4 regions of the Paenibacillus sp. V4I9 genome follow, and region 2 is predicted to be linked to each of the others. Evidence: riboswitches for the same ligand, from Rfam matches in the RefSeq annotation. Region 2 holds a riboswitch; each other region holds the start of a gene.
What was found. Region 2 has a riboswitch for cyclic di-GMP ahead of QFZ81_RS34795 (IPT/TIG domain-containing protein). Riboswitches for the same ligand answer to the same signal wherever they lie in the genome.
Positions count from the first base shown of each region.

Region 1: it holds a riboswitch for cyclic di-GMP, as region 2 does, so the genes downstream of both, QFZ81_RS36785 (stalk domain-containing protein) here and QFZ81_RS34795 (IPT/TIG domain-containing protein) in region 2, are expected to answer to the same signal.
Region 3: it holds a riboswitch for cyclic di-GMP, as region 2 does, so the genes downstream of both, QFZ81_RS32930 (putative bifunctional diguanylate cyclase/phosphodiesterase) here and QFZ81_RS34795 (IPT/TIG domain-containing protein) in region 2, are expected to answer to the same signal.
Region 4: it holds a riboswitch for cyclic di-GMP, as region 2 does, so the genes downstream of both, QFZ81_RS13650 (C40 family peptidase) here and QFZ81_RS34795 (IPT/TIG domain-containing protein) in region 2, are expected to answer to the same signal.

Region 1 is NZ_JAUSZE010000001.1:7,977,214-7,982,090, forward strand. Features, by position in the region: gene QFZ81_RS36780 (3D domain-containing protein) at 1-76, shown strand, start outside; gene QFZ81_RS36785 (stalk domain-containing protein) at 282-2,534, opposite strand; cyclic di-GMP riboswitch class I at 2,598-2,685, opposite strand; cyclic di-GMP riboswitch class I at 3,119-3,210, shown strand; gene QFZ81_RS36790 (S-layer homology domain-containing protein) at 3,271-4,877, shown strand, end outside.
Region 2 is NZ_JAUSZE010000001.1:7,549,478-7,554,354, reverse strand. Features, by position in the region: gene QFZ81_RS34800 (tetratricopeptide repeat-containing glycosyltransferase family 2 protein) at 1-687, shown strand, start outside; gene QFZ81_RS34795 (IPT/TIG domain-containing protein) at 729-3,470, opposite strand; cyclic di-GMP riboswitch class I at 3,540-3,673, opposite strand; gene QFZ81_RS34790 (IPT/TIG domain-containing protein) at 3,672-4,877, opposite strand, start outside.
Region 3 is NZ_JAUSZE010000001.1:7,141,100-7,145,976, reverse strand. Features, by position in the region: gene QFZ81_RS32940 (S-layer homology domain-containing protein) at 1-1,289, shown strand, start outside; gene ilvA (threonine ammonia-lyase IlvA) at 1,614-2,870, shown strand; cyclic di-GMP riboswitch class I at 2,932-3,019, shown strand; gene QFZ81_RS32930 (putative bifunctional diguanylate cyclase/phosphodiesterase) at 3,106-4,644, shown strand.
Region 4 is NZ_JAUSZE010000001.1:2,966,465-2,971,341, forward strand. Features, by position in the region: gene QFZ81_RS13635 (2-oxoacid:acceptor oxidoreductase family protein) at 1-493, shown strand, start outside; gene QFZ81_RS13640 (thiamine pyrophosphate-dependent enzyme) at 528-2,831, shown strand; gene QFZ81_RS13645 (hypothetical protein) at 2,902-3,195, shown strand; cyclic di-GMP riboswitch class I at 3,314-3,401, shown strand; gene QFZ81_RS13650 (C40 family peptidase) at 3,562-4,515, shown strand; gene QFZ81_RS13655 (ribonuclease H-like YkuK family protein) at 4,622-4,877, shown strand, end outside.

The DNA of each region.
Region 1 (4,877 bases), 430 kb from region 2:
TGATTTGAGTGAAGCTCAGGAATTCGGCGTGAAGAAGAATGTGAAAGTCTATTTGCTAGATAGAGAGAATGTTTAAAGCGATAGCAATTTACTAGGCTAAGGGTCAATCGGGACATCCGAAGAGGCAAGGTTCATTTAAAATAACAGTTACAGCTCAAAAACGCCCCCAGCAAAGGTGCTGAAAGGGCGTTTTTACCATAATGTTAGCAGGTATTATTTTGTATGAAAATTTATCAGCCATTTCCCAATAAATCCAACGGCTTCGTCGTACTTCCTAATCATTAATTTGAGTGTACAGGCTGACCATCTTTAAACTCGCCTTCATAATCGAGTTTGCCATCTTCATAATACTTTCCCCTGCCATTGAATCTTCCTTGAACTTCGTAACCCTCATAAATTAGTTTGCCGTTATCATTAATACTTGTCACATATCCGTCAGGAATCCCGTTCTTGAATTGTCCAATCAGAACGTCACCAGTTCGGTCTCTACCAAAAATTTCTCCATTAAAATAAATGGTTCCCCAGCCCACTACATTATCATTAACGAACGTGGCATCGTACCAGACAGTGCCATCTTCATGAAAGAGCTTCCCTTTTCCGTGCATTTGTCCGTCTTTAAGCTGACCTTCATAAAGCAAGTTGCCCGCTTTGTTGTACAGCTTGCCTTCCGTTGCAGGGTCATAGAGATACACGGCTTTGAGGTTCGCATCCCATACCACTTTTCGGCCGGAAGCTTCACCAACCAATCTAAGAGGGACGAACGTATACCCTTTTTGAAGGTAAGGGGCTGTTGGTAGTTCGGATGTCTCTTCATTAACGGTTGCTTGCGACTTTCCTAATGTGAGACTAATCGACGATCCCTCTTTGCTGCCTGTAACCGTTTGGGATGCTTCGTTCCAATTAACTTGCAAACCCAGCTTTTCGAAAATAGGTCGAAACTCAACCGTTGTAGAGCTGTCCTTAAGTTGAGGCTGTTCATGGAAGATTACTTCCTCTCCGTCAAGAAAGACACGGATAGGTTTGTCTGCGTTCACTTGCGTAATGGTTTTCCGTATCCAATAGTCCCGGAGGGACGCTGCATTCATATCTTGATAAAGCACTGCGTAAACCCCACCGCTATGAATGTGGGTACGTAGAAGTTGATTTTTTTCCTCGATAATCCCCCCTGCATAGATCCATTCGCCCTCAACGAGTTTATAAATCCCCAGCTTGCTAAGCTGACCGGAAGGGACACGAGATGGCATATAGACCATTTTTAGGACATGGTAATCGAATGCTTCTCGTACGTCGACCGACCATGGGAGGCTCACCATTTTCTGATCCGGATGAAGAGCTTTGGTCAGTTCAAGTTTCGAATCGTCTCTATACCAAATGCTTGTATAATCGCTCCCCTTATAGGAAAACGGATTCTCGAACGGAGAGGACAAAATAACCGCGCGATCGGAAGTTGCCAACTCGTGCACGCTGCTCGGACTGTTTCCTCCGAAGAAGCCTGTCACTTGTTCAGGTATGTTAGCTGCATAAGGGATAGCTGAAACAAGTGTATCCTGAATAGCGTTACCTTCACCTGTAGATTGAAGGGTTCGAAGAATCAGATTGTTATCGACGTTCTTCAAAATAATTGTGCTTCCGGTAACACCCAATAGTTTCTCCCCTTGATCGGCTGCTGCATCAGCTTGCTTGTTTTGCAAGTTTGCTGCCATCACCACTTCATGTCCATCTTTCTCAATGGTCCATGCCGCAATTTCCTTACTTACGAAAGTAACGACAGGGATAGCTACCTTGTCAAATAGGCTAAGTACACTAGGTAGTGAATCCGGTTGCGTAACGTCGATCATTCTTAATTGATATTTTAGTTGATTGTATGGCTGTTGTATCCATACGATGTATTTTCCGTTGAATGCGACTGGATGACTGTTATATAAACTGCCATCCTTTTTATCCCACAGAACTCGTGAAGTATTGCTTGCAATGTCGTAAAGCTTAAGCCTATTCTCCGTAATACCATAATAGGCGACTTGGCTGTTCGCCAAAGTAGCGTCTTGTCCTTTTCCAATGATATTTGTTTCCTTTGTTGTCATATTGTACACATTAAGAGTGCTTGTAGATACATCTTTGTAGACTATGTATTCGCCGTCCGTTTGAAGATCTTCATAATAGCCCGGCTTGACATCTGTTTGGATAGATTCGCCGGTTTGAAGATTAACCATCATGATAAATTTTTGACTATCCCGATAAATAGCATAATTATTCGCTGCCGATAATTTATCTTTGTAGGTCTGGGTTTCGGTTAGCTGTTTTAATTCGCCACTAGACAAATCCCGGGAGAACACTTGATAGAATTTGTTCTCGTCATCTCCCATCCAAACCATCTTGGAATCGGTAATGATCGGGAACCTAGGTACCGTATAGTCCATTAAGTTATCCTCTTTGACGAATGTAGCAGCGCTTATATGCGCTTCCGGCAAGAAGGACAACGAGCCAAGCGCAAGCATGAGCGCAACTGCCCCTAACGCAATCTTTTTAAACTTCATGTTGAAATACACCCCTTTTATTAAAATCTCAATAAATTTCATGCATGCAAAAAAGCCAATCTATAGAGCGGCCCGGCTATCATATCCCGAAGGGGACGTAGACCCGTGGCTTTGCGACTCCGGCTTTCGCGCGAATGTGCCTTTAATCGTATTATATTGGCTTAAGCATTTATGGTATTTTTAACCACTATAAGGCATTTGCGTTAATTCTACAATATACGACATACTTCGCTTGGAAAAATCCCTTGGTAAAAGTGAATTCGGACTGCTAGACCAGCGGGGAGACGACAGGAGTACTTTGATCAAAATCGATACATTCAACAGCTGAAACGGGAGAATGAGATGCTAAATAAGTGCTTGGAAATCGTCTTTCTGCTTGTGTGACGACCCTTTTATTAGAGAAAATAACACGATGAGGAGCAGAGGCAAGCGCTGAATTGGGATTCAGTCGTAAGTATTTCAAAGAAGAATTTAAAAATAATTTGTCGAAAATGGAAGATATTTCTTTTCTATTAGATTAATTAAGTATATAATTGTTGCTAGGCAATTAGAACTATTCGATAGGTCCTAGAGTCATTCCATAGAATAAGAAACGGCAAATCCGTCCGAAAGGCGGAGACGCAAAGCCACGGGTCTAAGCAAGGGCACTTCCTTGTACGACAGCCGGGCTGCCTACATTCCTTTTGGAGTGGCTTTTTTATTGCCTTTATATCAAAGTAAAAGAGAGGAAGATTATATGTTGGCGAGGTTATTAGGGAAAATTGTATTTATCGTTATGTTTTTGACCGTTCAAATCGTATCTTTTTCAGGTTTAGTGCAAGCAGAAAATCAACCATCTTTACGTGACATAAACGGGTATTGGGCAGAGGATGCCATAAACGAATGGATCGGTAATGGATTGATTTCGGGCTATGCCGATCAAACCTTTCAACCTGATAAAGTCATTACCAGGGCGGAATTCATATCGCTTGTCAACAAGGCGTTAGGGTATCCCCATAAGGATGACCAAACCTTCAAAGATGTTTCTCAGGAAAAATGGTTCTATAACGATGTAGCCAAAGCAAAATATGCCGGCTATATTTCTGGGTTCGATGACGGCACCTTTCGTCCAGATCAACCGATTAGCAGAGAACAGGCTGCCAAAATCATCTATCAACTTATGCAATTAAAAGACGTGTTACCAAAGAGCGATACGCGAACGTTTCACGATGAGCAGCAAATGTCTGACTGGAGCAAGCCTTACATAAAAGCAGTCGCCTCGGAGGGTTATCTTAACGGATATCCTGATCAGAGCTTCCGTCCTCAGAAATCCATTACAAGAGCAGAAGCCGTAGTGATGCTAGATAATGCCGTAGGGCAACTGATCCATGAGCCTGGAACTTATACTCCAAAAGCTGATGTTGAAGGGAATATGACGGTCAACAGCGGCGGTGTCACTATAAAAAATGCTGTGATTAAAGGCGACCTCATCTTGGCAGCGGGGATAGGGGAAGGGGAAGTGTTCCTTGATCACGTGACAGTAAAAGGAAGAACGATTGTGAATGGGGGCGGAGAAAACAGTATTGAAATTCAAGATTCAACCCTCAATCAGATGATGGTTCAGAAGGACTTCGGCAGAGTCAGAGTTTTTGCTAAAGGTTCTACGAGAATAAGCGATACCATTATCAATTCGGGTGCGAAATTAGAACAAGAGCAAGGAAACGAGGGCTTCCAATCCATTTCCATCCAAGGAACGACTGTGAATGATGTCGTTCAGCTAGTAGGGACATTTGTGAAAGTTGACCTGAAGTCGACGGTAACCCTCGAGATTTCCAGTCAATCCGTTGTCACCTTGCTTGAAACGCAAGCAGGTTCGGAAGGCTCAGGAATCAAGCTGCTGGGCAATGCCATATTGGAGCAGATCATTTTGCAAGCAGCCGCGAAGGTGACGGGAGAAGGATCGATCCTTATTGCAGTGATTAATGTGGAAGGCGTAAGCTTTGAACAAATTGTAAAGAAATATACACTTGGCGATCTAGTGAAGCTCGTCGTAATTGGCGGGAAGGAAGTAACAGGAAACTCTCCGGTTATGCCAGGTACTACACCTGGATCAACGAACACATCCCCGGATCCTGTTCCGAATGCTGGGCAGCCGACAGGCGGGGAACCGGCTACTGAACCGGGTAATGTAGAGGATATTAATGCTGCCTTTATCATTCATGACAAGGTATACACTCTGTACCCATCCATCGCAGATTACTCGACGTTTCAATGGGACGTTTCGAACACAGTCACACACGATACATACCAGACCGAATATACTGGGACGTTAGAAGATGTAGGAATCTACAGCATTATAGGCGG
Region 2 (4,877 bases):
CTTGTTTCCAAGTATGCTTCTGATGTTATTAAGCTTGGCTTCCAGCTTGACGAAGCCGATATTGTTCAGCAAAATCTGCTGCTTCGCAATTGGTCTGCATCGACCACTTCTTCTCTTCGGCCGAATTCGTTGGAAGATTCGCTTGCTATTGCCGCTGCCATAGTTCATCAAGAAGTCTCAATTGCTGATGCTGCCATGGGAGACACCGCTGCTTGCACCGCCATCGTGCAGGAAGCCTTGTTAGCGATCAATAATAAAACTTGGAACAACGAAGTCCTAACGAACCAAGAGGATAGGTTTACCCAAACATTGCAACTGCTTTGGCGTTACGGATATACAGAGGTCTATTTGTCCCTTATGCAAATTATGGCAAGTGGAACCGTCCTGAATAATATGGCTGATTGGTTTTACACTCTTGGACTTCACGAACAGGCACTTGATCTGTACAGTGTTCTCCTTGAAAACAACTTGCTTCATGCGAATGGTCTTAAGAATGTCGGGGTCTGGTATATCAACTGCGCAAATACTGTAGAAGCATTGCCATTTCTTGAAGCTTCATTCAAAACGGAAGCTTCCTATAACATCATAGGGCTTTTTAAGGAGCATGCTAGCCCAGAAGCTTATCGAAACTTCAAGTCTATTTACATGAAGAAATTTCCTGTTGTTTCACAGTGTATCTTTTTGTAAAAGCAAAGGGACTGTCCATTTGGACAGCCCCTTTGTTTTTTTTAATTAATCGTAAATGAGAAAGCATTACTTGTTTGCCCGTCAGCGTTGACAACAGTGACGTTAACGACACCGGAACCGCTTGGTACATTAACCTTTAAACTCTTCGAGTTCATATATACGGTTGTAGCTTGAACTCCACCAAAATACACCTTCGAAGTACTAGCAAAGTTTAAACCATTAACATAGACAAGAGAACCGACAGGACTCGTAGTCGGCGACATACTTGTGATTTTTGGCGCCGGAAGGACCGGTCCATTATCATAAGTAAAGGTTGTCGATGCTGACTGTCCGTTCGATAAAGTGACAACAAGCGGTACATCTCCTATTGTCGAACTACTCGGTACTGTCACTTTCAAACTTGTACTATTCATAAATGTTACAGACGCGTTCACACCGTTTAACGTTACGTTCGCTCCACTTTCAAAGTTTGTGCCGTTAACGTAGATAACATCTCCACCCGCTTTGTTGCCATGGTTCGGTGACAAGCTTGTAATTGTCGGTGTAACTACCGTGTACTGGTAGCCTTGCGGTAGCGTACCGATACCGCCATCCGGATTCGTTACGGTTACGTCAACTTTGCCAGCCGCAGCTCCAGCCGGCACTGTAGCTTTTATTGTTGTGGCATTGACATAAGTACTGCTTGCAATGTTTGAGCCAAATGTTACAGTTGCACCGGACATGAAGTTCGTACCGTAGATATACACGATATCTCCGCCCGTAATTTTTCCTTGATTTGGAGAAACCGACGTTACGGTTACTGGTTTAATAGCCGGTAGCGTATACTCATAGCCTTGAGTAAGAACAGCTTCATTCGTATCGTTAATCACTTTCACATCCACTTTTCCAGGTACGTCTCCAGCCGGAACTATTACTCTCAAGCTTGTTCTGCTCATGTAGGTTGTAGAAGCAGGTTTTCCGCCAATCGTTACTTGTGAGATGCCATTTACAAAATTCGTGCCGTTTACATAGATGGTTTCACCACCTGCAACAAGTCCGGTATTTGGCACAATTGACGTAATGGTTGGTATCGGATACTGAACAGCGGTATAGGTATAAGCACCTGCCAGCGTGAAGAAGTTATTGTTCAAATCCGCTACTGCAACATCTACAGTACCCACGCTGTCACCAGCTGGAATAGTGACCAAAAATTTCGTTACAGATACATATGTAGTAGGAGCTTGTTTTCCGTCTACAAATATTGTCATACCAGTTTTAAAATTTTTCCCGTTGACATAGACCTGGTTTCCGCCTGTGATAACACCTGTGTCCGGGGTTAACGAAGTTATTTCCGGATCCAATGTCTGAGGCTCAATAAATGTATATCCTCCGGTCAATGTAACTTGTTGTCCATCTGGGTTTACGACGGTTACATCGACGCTGCCGATCGCATCACCTGCAGGCACCTGTACTGTCATTTCTACGGAAGATATGTAGCTCACAATCGGAGCATTCTTGCCTCCGATCAATACTTGCGACGTAGATACAAATCCCGTGCCGTTTACATATACAATATCTCCACCCGTTACATATCCCGAATTAGGAGCCACTGCGGTTATCGTTAGTGCTTGAATCGGTGTTGGTGCCGGTGTTGGTACCGGTGTCGGTTCTGGTGTTGGCGCCGGTGTTGGCGCTGGTGTCGGTTCTGGCGTTGGCGCCGGTGTTGGCGCTGGTGTCGGTTCTGGCGTTGGTACCGGTGTTGGTACCGGTGTTGGTGCTGGTGTCGGTTCTGGCGTTGGTGCCGGTGTTGGCGCTGGTGTCGGTTCTGGCGTTGGTGCCGGTTCTGGCGTTGGCGCTGGTGTCGGTTCTGGCGTTGGTGCCGGTGTTGGCGCTGGTGTCGGTTCTGGCGTTGGTGCCGGTTCTGGCGTTGGCGCTGGTGTCGGTTCTGGCGTTGGCGCCGGTGTTGGCGCTGGTGTTGGCGCTGGTGTCGGTTCTGGCGTTGGCGCCGGTGTTGGTGCCGGTGTCGGCGCTGGTGTCGGTTCTGGCGTTGGCGCTGGTGTCGGTTCTGGTGTTGGTTTCGGGTTCGGACAGTTCACAGTTAAGTTGGAACCAGAAATATGGAATTCTTTGGCTACCAATGACCCGAAGAAAGTACTTTTACTTCCGGTTATTTTCATTGAGCCGTAAGGTGCATAGAAAATTCCATTATACTCACTATTGCTTCCCGAAACTTCAATATCCTTTAACGAGTAGAAGGCAACGGAGTCATTGCTTGAATCATACTTTAATCCTGACCCGCTGATTTTAATGCTTCCGGTAGCGAAAACAGTCCCGATTCCACTGATCCGACTTCCGGATATTGTGACGTCACCGTCCACAAAAATTACTCCATTTATTTTTGTACTGCTTCCAGAAAAGTTTGTTTTTCCACTATACACTTTTGTTGCTTTTTGCTTGTATTCATCGGCATTTAACTGAAACATCCCCATAGGTGCAGACTTGACTTTCGAGTTAAATGTATTATTGCTACCAGATGACTTAAATGAATTTACATATTCCAATACATCAATGCTATTCTTGCTTCCGGCAACCACGACGTTCCCGTTAATGTGAGCTTTACCATTGATACTATTACCTGAGCCTGTTAAAGAGAATGTTTGATTCGGATCTCCTGCAAAAAGGGCATAATCAAAAATGTTCTTCGCTTCACCTGCCTGCACCTCGTCTGCTAAAACCGTGTTGAGGGGCATTACTGCTAAACATACTACTAAAAAAGCTCCTAGTAATCTTTTAAATTTGATCATGTTACTTCTCTCCTCTCATTTAATTAAAAAAGAAAACACAACAGCAGGATGCTGTTGTGTTTTCTAACACTTCACAACCTGGCAATCTTAATAGTATCTTAGTCCTATTGAAGACCCATGGCTTTGCGTCCCTACATTCTTAGTCCTATTGAAGACCCATGGCTTTGCGTCCCTACATTTCTATAGGTTTGCCAAATATATTTAATTAATTGTAAATGAGACAGCATTACTTGTTTGTCCATCAGCGTTGACGACAGTGACGTTAACGACACCGGAACCGCTTGGTACATTAACCTTTAAACTCTTCGAGTTCATATATACGCTTGTAGCTTGAACTCCACCAAAATACACTTTCGACGTACTAGCAAAGTTTAAACCATTAACATAGACAAGAGAACCGACAGAACCAGTAGTCAGCGACATACTTGTGATCTTTGGCGCCGGAAGGACCGGTCCATTATCATAAGTAAAGGTTGTCGATGCTGACTGTCCGTTCGATAACGTGACATTAAATGGTACGACTCCTATTGTCGGGCTGCTTGGTACTGTCACTTTCAAACTTGTACTATTCATAAAAGTTACAGACGCGTTCACACCGTTTATCGTTACGTTCGCTCCACTATCAAAGTTTGTGCCGTTAACGTAGATAACATCTCCACCTGCTTTGTTACCATGGTTTGGTGACAAGCTTGTAATTGTCGGTGTAACGATCGTGTACTGGTAACCTTGCGGTAGGGTAGCGGTACCACCATCCGGGTTCGTTACGGTTACGTCAACTTTTCCAGCTGCTGCAGCAGCTGGTGCTGTAGCTTTAATTGTCGTAGCATTTACATAGGTACTGCTAGCAATGTTTGAACCAAATGTTACAGTTGCACCGGAAATGAAGTTCGAACCGTAGATATACACGATATCTCCACCCGTAACTTTCCCTTGATTAGGAGAAACAGACGTTAAGGTTACTGGTTTAATAGCCGGGAGCGTATACTCGTAGCCTTGGGTAAGAACAGCTTCATTCGTATCGTTAGTCACTTTCACATCCACTTTTCCAGGTACATCTCCAGCCGGAACTATTACTCTCAAGCTTGTTTTGCTCATGTAGGTTGTAGAAGCAGGTTTTCCGCCAATTGTTACTTGTGAGATGCCATTTACAAAATTCGTGCCGTTTACATAGATGGTTTCACCACCTGCAACAAGTCCGGTATTTGGCACAATCGACGTAATGGTTGGTATCGGATACTGAACAGCGGTATAGGTATAGGCACCTGTCAGCGTGAATAAGTTATTGTTCAAATCCGCTACTGAAACATCTACTGCACCAACACTATCACCTACTGGAACAGTGATTAAAAATTGCGTTGCTGATACATATGTAGTAGACGCTTGTTTTCCACCTACAAATATTGTCAT
Region 3 (4,877 bases), 410 kb from region 2:
ATGAGACGTCTGAGAAGGATTCTAAAGTTAAAATTGTCGGCAAAGGTGCATGGGCTAGCGTGAATAGCAAGACCGGAGAGATTACGAATTTCAGCAGCTACACCCCTTATGGTCCTGATGCCGATAAAGATATAGAGGGTAAAATTGCCCTGGAAGATGCGATAACAACAGGTGTTGATTTTGTGAAAAAGCAGCTTACTGCTTATACCGATCAGTTGTTGCTTCGTGTACAAACGGCTAAAAATTATTCGGAAGATCAACTGAAGCATATGCGCAATTGGGATATTAGTTTTAAGCGCGTGATTGATGGCGTAAATGCCGGGAATGAAGAAGTGACGGTAAGCATCGATCGTGTAACCGGCCAAATTGTTGGTTATCACTTCTCTATCAGCAATCTGCCATATCCACAGCAGAAGCCGCAGGTGCTGGCCATTGATAAAGCCAAGGATCTTTGGCTCGCGCAGTTCGACATCAAGTTAAATTATGTGGTTGAAGGCACCGGGTTCATCGGTGGGATTCCACTGGAGAAATACAGAGTCATGGTGGCTGCTGGGGATGTCCCGCAATCCATGGATCTGAAAACAGACGGGAAACTAGATGCAAAGCTTGTCTATTCACTCGTTCCTAAATTTAACCGTGAACCTTTCCTCTTGGATGCGCAAACTAGTCAATGGCGGAATAGTGAAACGGGTGAAGTGATTTCCTTGGATAAAGTGACAGTAAGCGACATTGACAATCACTGGGCTAAAAATGAGCTTCAGCTTATGCTTGATTATCAAGCGCTGGATGTGAAGGATGGCAAAGTGAATCCGAATCAAACCATTCAACGTGGTGAGTTGGTCAAAATGCTCGTTATTGCCATGAATGGCGGTAACGGTGGTATTTATTACGGGGCAGAACGGAAGGCATCCTTCGCCGATGTGAGTAAATCTTCTCCTTATTTTGCCTATGTCGAAAATGCGGTTGATCGCGGTTTGTTAGATGTAGGTGCTGATTTCAATCCAGAAGCTGCGATGAATCGGGAGGAAATGGCACAGCTGATCGTGAAGGCGCTTGGCTACAAGAGCCTGACGAAGTTCGATGGCATCTTCAATGGCAATTTCGCAGATGCTGCTAAACTTAAGCATGTTGGCGACGCAGCCATTGTGGTGGGGCTGAATATTATGTCTCTGGACGATGGACAATTCGTACCTCAGCAAGAAGTGACCAAAGCACAGGCGGCCAGCGCCTTCTATCGCTTTTTGCAAAGACGGTCTGAGCTTCAGGAGCAGCCTCGTTACTATTACTAACTAAGTGGTTGAGGGGAGTTAGCTAACTCCTCTAATATCACTAAAAGAAGCCTCAAATCCACTAACAAGTGGGTTTTGAGGCTTCTTGTGGTTGACCGAGCTCCAGATCGTGCCCTCTTTGATGAGGTTACAACACAACTTAAGTCCTAGCTTTAGAACATTGGGAACACATATCGAACTAGGAAATACAGAACGCCGAAAATGATGACGATGTAAGCAGCATATTTGCTATACCAATATTATTTTCGTACAGGCGGGTAGAGTTGTGTTACAATAATCTTTAAAACTTTAATAGCACAATGTGGAGAAAGGGAGTAAGAGAAAATGGTTGTTTCCAGTAAAGTAGGTTTGGAAGATATTATTAGGGCCAATCATGTGCTCAGCAGGGTGATCGAACCATCGCCATTGCAACGCAATGAGCTGCTCTCTAACTTGTATGAATGCAACGTTTATCTTAAACGTGAAGATATGCAAATTGTTCGTTCTTTCAAAATTCGTGGAGCGTATAATGTGATTCAAAGTTTAACGCCAGAGGAACGCGAAGCGGGTGTCGTGTGTGCGAGCGCCGGCAATCATGCGCAGGGTGTGGCTTATTCCTGTAAACAGCTCGGTATTGAAGGCAAAATCTTCATGCCGACGACAACGCCTAGACAAAAGATTTCCCAAGTTAAGCTATTTGGCGGATCGTTTGTTGAAGTTATTCTCACAGGTGATTCATTCGATGATTCCTCTAACCATGCCAAAGCCTACTGTGCTCAAGAGAATAAGGTGTTTATACACCCCTTCGATGATGTCCGTACGATTGCCGGGCAAGGCACGGTTGGCCTTGAGATCATGAATCAGATGCCCGAATCTCCTGACTTTATCTTCGCAACGATTGGCGGAGGTGGACTTGTAGCGGGAGTTGCGACCTATGTGGATAGTGTTTCTCCACGAACGCGCATCATCGGTGTAGAGCCAGAAGGCGCGGCAAGCATGACGGAAGCGCTCAAGCAGGGGAAGGTCGTGACCTTATCCACGATCGAGAAGTTTGTAGACGGTGCAGCCGTGAAGCGGGTCGGCGAGCTTACCTTTGACATTTGCAAAGAAAAGTTGGAGGATATTGTAATTGTCCCTTCCGGCAAGGAATGTACAACCATTCTTGAGCTTTACAACAATAACGCGATTGTCATTGAGCCCGCTGGCGCACTCCCCGTTTCAGCACTCGATACCTATCGGGAGCAGATTCGCGGTAAGAATGTGGTCTGTATCATCAGCGGCGGCAACAATGACATCGACCGTATGCAGCAGATTAAAGAAAGATCGCTCGTGTATGAAGGCTTGAAGCACTACTTTATTCTTAATTTCCCGCAGCGTGCTGGGGCCTTGCGCGAATTTCTGGAAGAAGTCTTAGGACCCACAGACGATATTACCCGATTTGAGTATACGAAAAAAAATAACCGCGACGATGCTCCGGCGTTGGTCGGCATAGAGCTCAAAAATAAAGATGATTATGAGGGGCTTATTGAGCGCCTATCCCAGAAAGATTATGGCTATATAGAAATAAATAAAGACCCCAAGCTCTTTAACTTGCTTATTTAAGGAAAAATAGCCAAATGTGGAATGACTATGATATAGTTAATTAGTCCCGCTTATTTCCTTAATATCGTAAAGGCAAACTTATCGAAAGGTAAGGACGCAAAGCTGCAGATCTAAGGTTGCCCTCGCAACAATGATGGCTGGCTGCCGACAGGTTGCAGTTTACCTAGACAGGTACACCTACGGCTATTCCGATTCGGAATAGCCTTTTTTAAATATCAGATAAGGAGGTTCATGAATGAGAGGCATATTTTCTAAGTGGATACAGCATATGAAAGCGCAAACGTTGGTCTATCTAGGCGTGCTGGGCTTCTTTTTGTTGACCGTTAATCTACTTGCTGCTTCTTCTTTCTCCTTTTCGCCTTACGTTTTCATTAGTATGCTTTTTCAAGCGCTAATCTGTCTGTTTATTGCGAAGAGTGTCCGACAACTGCTTCTTACTAGTAAGAAGCAGGAAGAAAAGAGCAAACAACTTGCCTTCTTGGCCTATCATGATACATTAACGGGATTACCTAATCGCCGATTGTTTAATGACCGATTGGAGCGGGCGCTCCTGCATGCGCAGCGTAGTGAACAGATGGCGGCTGTTATGTTCTTGGACATGGACAGATTCAAGGATGTCAACGATTCATTAGGTCATGCTTATGGGGATCGTTTAATTCGCCTTGCAGCAGAACGTTTACTGGGCTGCCTGCGGGGATCGGATACGGTGTACCGCCAAGGTGGCGACGAGTTTACTATATTACTAGAATCTTTTACAAAGCCTGAAGATGCAAGAGTTGTAGCTTCCCGAATTCAAATGGCTCTGGAAGAGCCTTTTATCCTAGATGGCATGCCAGTAACCATAACAGCTAGTATAGGGATAGCTCTGTATCCGTTAGATGGCAAGCTGCCTGAGCAGCTGATGGCGTATGCAGATGAAGCGATGTATGAGGCCAAAAACCGAGGACATAACCAGTTTCAATTCTATGCCTCTGACATCGATGCTATGGTCAAGAGCAAAGCTCACATGGAGAAAGAGCTGCGATTGGCCTTAGACAACAATCAATTTGAAATCCTATATCAGCCTCAATATGAAATAACAAATCGGAAATTAATCGGAATGGAAGCGATCATATATTGGAGCAAGGGAGACAACCTCCTCACACCTAGCATGGATTGGAAGAAAGCGGCCGAGGAAATGGGTTTCATGATACCCATCGGGAAATGGGCTGTACGAACGGCGTGCAGACAGATGAGAATCTGGCAGGACGATGGCTACACACCGCTGAGAATAACCCTACCAGTAACGGCTTCGCAGTTTAAAGATGAGCATTTTATTGAAGAAATTGCTGTTGTTTTGAAAGAAACAGGGTTGGATCCGATGTTGGTGGAGCTGGACCTTACGGAAAGCATCACATCTTCCAATGTACAAGAGGCTAGTGAAAAATTGATTATGCTGAAGAAATTTGGTGTGCGTATCGTTATGGATGACTTGTGTACAGGCCTATTTACACGAAGCGGGCTCGAAGGAATGCCGCTCGATAGCGTTAAATTGGATAGTACATTGATCCGGGATTTGGTCGACGACGATGAGAATCAGCTGCTGGCTGCTGCCATTATTCGCATGGCTCACCGTCTAGGTCTGAATTTAATTGCAAAGGGTGTTGAAACCGAAGAACAACTGGAGCATTTGAGACTTTTGCAGTGTACGGAAGTGCAAGGAATGCTGTTCAGCAGCCCGTTAGGACCCGAACAATTCCTGAGGCTTATGAACGATAAAATTAACAAAGGGTAATCTAGATTTTATTAACCAGTGGTAGTATAATAAATAATTGGGGCTTGGAACCTATATTGTAGGGGCTTACAAAAAGACCATGTCAACTTGTATGACATAACGAATTATGTTGTTTAGCTCGTGTATCGCTTTTCTGTTGGGTTTCAAAATGATACACTCAAGCTTATAGCCAGTCTTACATAATTTAACTAATTTTGGTCAACCTACGATGTGAGATTTCATGGTTTTTAATT
Region 4 (4,877 bases), 4.6 Mb from region 2:
AGAAAAGAAATATCCGCTTGCTGTTGCACCAGCCCTACGAACGTTTGACCGCGGTTACAATGAAGTTAAGTTCCAAACGTATGCGCTTCCAGAAGGGGAGACGATGCCCGATTTCGTTCGTTTCGATACGCCAGTGCTTGGCTATGAAACGCAGTCCATTGGTGGTGTCATTACGAATCCTGGGAACAGCATTCTGAAAGATTTAAGCATTTCACGTGCGGGGATGATGCCGCATTTCCATGAAGATAAATGTATTCACTGTGCCTCCTGCGATAATGTGTGTCCGGATTTCTGTTTCGTTTGGGATGAACTCCCCGACAAGAAGGGGCGGCCTCAAATGTTCTTACAAGGGATCGACTATCAATATTGTAAGGGTTGCCTTAAATGTGTACAGGCTTGTCCGACCGAAGCGCTCACTAATGAGCGGGAAGAAGATGGTTATGCGGACTTAAATCGCATGCCGCATCGATTCAATCTAGCTGTAAACTCTTAGAGAGTATTTATGGGAGAAGGGTGGAACTACTCGCATGTCCATTGATATCAAAAAAGAATTAGGGCAAGCCAAGGTCGAACAGCGCATTGTATATGAATCAGGTAACGAAATGGCGGCATATGCAGCTCATCAAATTAATTATCATGTTATGGGATACTTTCCGATATCTCCATCTACGGAGGTTGCTCAATTTCTAGATCTTATGAAGTCCAACGGACAACATGATATCGTGCTCATTCCAGCAGACGGTGAACATGGTTCGGCAGGCATATGTTATGGCGCTTCAACTGCTGGCGGCCGCGTATTTAACGCGACAAGCGCCAACGGTTATTTGTATATGTTGGAGCAAATGCCGGTACAATCCGGGACACGCTTTCCCATGGTGATGAACTTGGTATGCCGCTCCGTATCCGGACCGCTGAATATTCATGGGGATCACTCTGACTTGTACTATGCTTTAAATACGGGATGGCCGATTGTGATGTGCCGGGACCCGCAAGCGGTCTATGACATGAATATCATAGCTTTAAAGCTGGCTGAAGATCCGGAAGTTCGATTGCCGGTTTTGGTTGCTTCGGACGGATATTTCACGTCCCACCAAAAGCGTAGAGTACAAACGTTCGCGCATCGTGAGGATGTGCATGCTTTCGTCGGAGAGAAGCCACAGGGCTTCCCGGATACGCTGGATCGTAATAATCCGATTACCGTAGGTCCTTATATGAATGAGCCGGATTATATTAATAACTGCTACCAGCAATCCATGGCCATGTATAACGCTGAAGGCGTTTATGATCGTATTCGGCAGGAATATGCTGAGTTGACAGGCCGTGATTATCCGATTCTTGAGCTATATCGGATGGAGGACGCGGAAGTCGCCGTGTTCTTGATGAATTCGGCTTCCGAAATCATTAAGGACGTCGTCGACCAGCTCCGCGAGAAGGGCATTAAGGCCGGATCGATCGCGCCGAATATCATCCGTCCATTCCCAGCAAAGCAGATCGCTGAAGCTTTGCAGAATGTAAAGGCGATCACCGTTGGCGATCGCGCGGATTCCTATGGCGGCCATGGCGGCAATATGGTCAACGAAATTAAAGCGGCGCTGTTCACACATGGGAACAGAGATACGCTTGTCATAAGCCGAATCTACGGCTTAGGTGGCAAGGACTTTTATGCCGAAGACGGGCATAATTTGTTCCAATTTGCCATTGACGCTGTACAAAGCGGCAAGGTGGAAGTTCCCTTCGATTACTACGGCCACACGCCAGGCGATCCTTCGAAAGCGCCGAAGCGGGTGTTGACGCCGATGAAGTATGAGGATTTGAAGACGGGACTCATCACGGTAACGCCGGATGAGAACTCGGGCAAGCTGAATGTACGTATCCCGCCTTTACGTGCATTGACGAAGAAACCGAAGCGTATTGCTCCGGGTCATGGCGCATGTCCAGGCTGCGGCATTTTCTCCGGCTTGGAGCTGTTTTTCAAAGGGATTGAAGGCGATATTGTCTCGATCTTCCATACAGGCTGTGCGATGGTTGTAACGACGGGTTATCCGTATTCGGCTCACAAGGCGACGTATATTCATAATCTGTTCCAGAACGGCGCAGCGACCCTCTCAGGGGTTGTGGAGATGTTCTGGGAGCGTAAGCGCCGTGGCGAGCTCGACCATTTGGGTTTGAAAGACGATTTCACCTTCGTCATGATCACTGGTGATGGCGGAATGGATATCGGCATGGGGCCAGCAATCGGAGCGGCTTTGCGCAATCATAAAATGATTATTCTCGAGTACGATAACGAGGGATACATGAATACGGGCGCTCAATTGTCTTATTCGACGCCAATGGGTCATCGTACATCGACTTCAAACGTTGGGAAACATCAGGGCGGTAAAGTATTCCATCACAAGGATACAGCCCAAATTATGGCCGCTACCCATATTCCGTATGTATTTACGGGGTCGGAAGCGTACCCGCAGGATCTTGTGAAGAAAGCGGCGAAAGCACAATGGTACGCCCAAAATGAGGGATTGGTGTATGGGAAAATTCTCATTGCATGTCCGCTCAACTGGCTGTCGGATGACCAGGAAGGCTCCAATATCGTCGGAGCTGCTGTAGATTCCTGCTTCTTCCCGCTCTATGAAGTGGAGCACGGGATTACGTCCATCACGTATAATCCGGAGGATAAGAGCAAGAAGATTCCTCTATCGGATTGGCTCAAGACGATGGGGAAAACGAAGCATATGACGAAGCCAGAATATGAGGGTTCCCTGAAATCGTTCGAGACGGAAGTTGAGCGTCGTTGGAATATGTTAAAAGCCAAGCATGAGAATGCTTATTTATAAGTCGTCATCATAAAAATGAAGGCACATTCACCTCTTTGGTGAACGTGCCTTTTTATCGGAGGAATGAAAGATGCCCTATGTGCTGCAGCACAAAATATCGCAACAGATTTTCACATGTACACAAGTCAATCACTACGGTTTAGCCTATTATGGCGTAAAATTTTGGCTGGATTTAGAAGAGGCTGAGCAGCAATTTCCTGCATTTCTGCACAACATGGGGGGAATGGAGCCGGATGCTTGGCATGTGACTGAGCTTGAGGAAGGGGAAATGAAGCTCTGCAATGTGAAGTTGAAAAATGACCCTAATTTGCAAGTGTTTTGGCTTCCTACACGAAAACCGGAAGTCCGTAAACTGGAAAAATAAACCGCAGCGTCAATAGGTACGCAGCCACTATGATTTCGACAACAAACGCTACCTTTCACCTATATTCGTGAAAGACCCGCTCAACTATAATAAGGATGTGAAAGAAAAAATTAACATCACATCGAAATCGCAAACCGAGCGAAAGCTTGGGACGCAAAGCTACAGGGGCTCTCGTGCCTAAGGCACAGTGCTAGCCAGCTGCCGAATGCGATGGGACCCTTCTACAAGAAGAGGATGACCCAGTAGAGGCAAACGGGTCATCCTTTTTACGATGAAGAGGAGGTGTCAGGTTCAAATTATCCATTTCGTCAGTTCGGTTTTACGCAGATACATCTAGAGTGATATTAACATATGGAGGTAGAGACGATGAAAAAATGGACGATGGTTATCGGAATGCTTGTTTTAGCGCTTACTTTTGTAGTCCCTAAAGCTATTCACGCAGATGAGGGGATAACGACAAAGGCTCAAATTGTTTCGGGGGTAAGTTTCAGAGATCAAGCTAGTACATCAAGCAATGTTATACGTTTATTGAAAACAAACGAAATTGTTACAGTCACGGACTATGTAACTACGAATTGGTATAAAATTAAGGATGCGCAGGGTGTAAGCGGCTATGTCTCGACGAATAGCAAATACATAAAAATAACTAGCAATGCGGAAATCATCTATGGCGTAAACTTTCGCACACTTCCAGCTTCCGAGCTCGGCTCCAAGGTTATTCGGATGTTAAGTAAAGGGGAAGACGTCCTCGTTACAGCAAAAGTCAATGACAGTTGGTATCAAATTCAAGACGCGAATGGAACTAGCGGGTATGTAAGCACAAATAGTAAATACATAAGCACTGATTTCTCTGTTATCAAACCCAATCTACCTCTCGCCGAAGAAATTGAAGCCGTTATCGCAGCTGGCCAAATTTACTTAGGCACTCCTTATGAATTTGGCTCGGAACGCAATGATACCACGACCTTCGATTGCTCGGATTTCATTCAAACGATGTTCTGGGATGCTCTACGATTCTCCGTACCTAGCGATTCACAAGCACAAGGCAACTATGTTAAATCGTTAGGTCCTGTTAGTAAGGAGTGGACAAATTTGAAACGTGGAGATCTGATGTTCTTCAGCAACTACAAAGGGAGCAAAGCAACAGATTATGATAACGTGAATGTTCTTACAGAACCGATCACGCATGTTGGTCTTTATTTAGGCAATGGGAATATGCTGCATACGTATTCGATCGAATCCGGCGGTGTTCGTACGGATACGATCGTTGGGAAGCAATGGGAAAATCGATTTTTGTTCGGAGGCAGTGTTTTACGTTAAGTGATGGTTCGATCAGAGGAACTTTGCCATATACTATAGATAGGGGCGGATGCAGCTTCAGCATCCGCTTCTTCCTCATTCTAAGAAGAAAGGAAGAACCTTATCTTTGAAACCTTTGACGACGACCCATCCACTGGAATTTCGGAACACAACGGAAAGAGGACTAAACCTAGATACCGTACACGAGCGTATTCTCCATTTCATGCGTCACGACCCCGTAGCAACCTATAAATTTATTATTGGTACGGATTGTCAGGTACACACAGGTCATACGAAATTCATTACCGGTGTAGTCATCCAGCGGTTAGGAAAAGGAGCGTGGGCGTGTTATCGTCAAGTCATCGTTCATCGGGCCCTACATT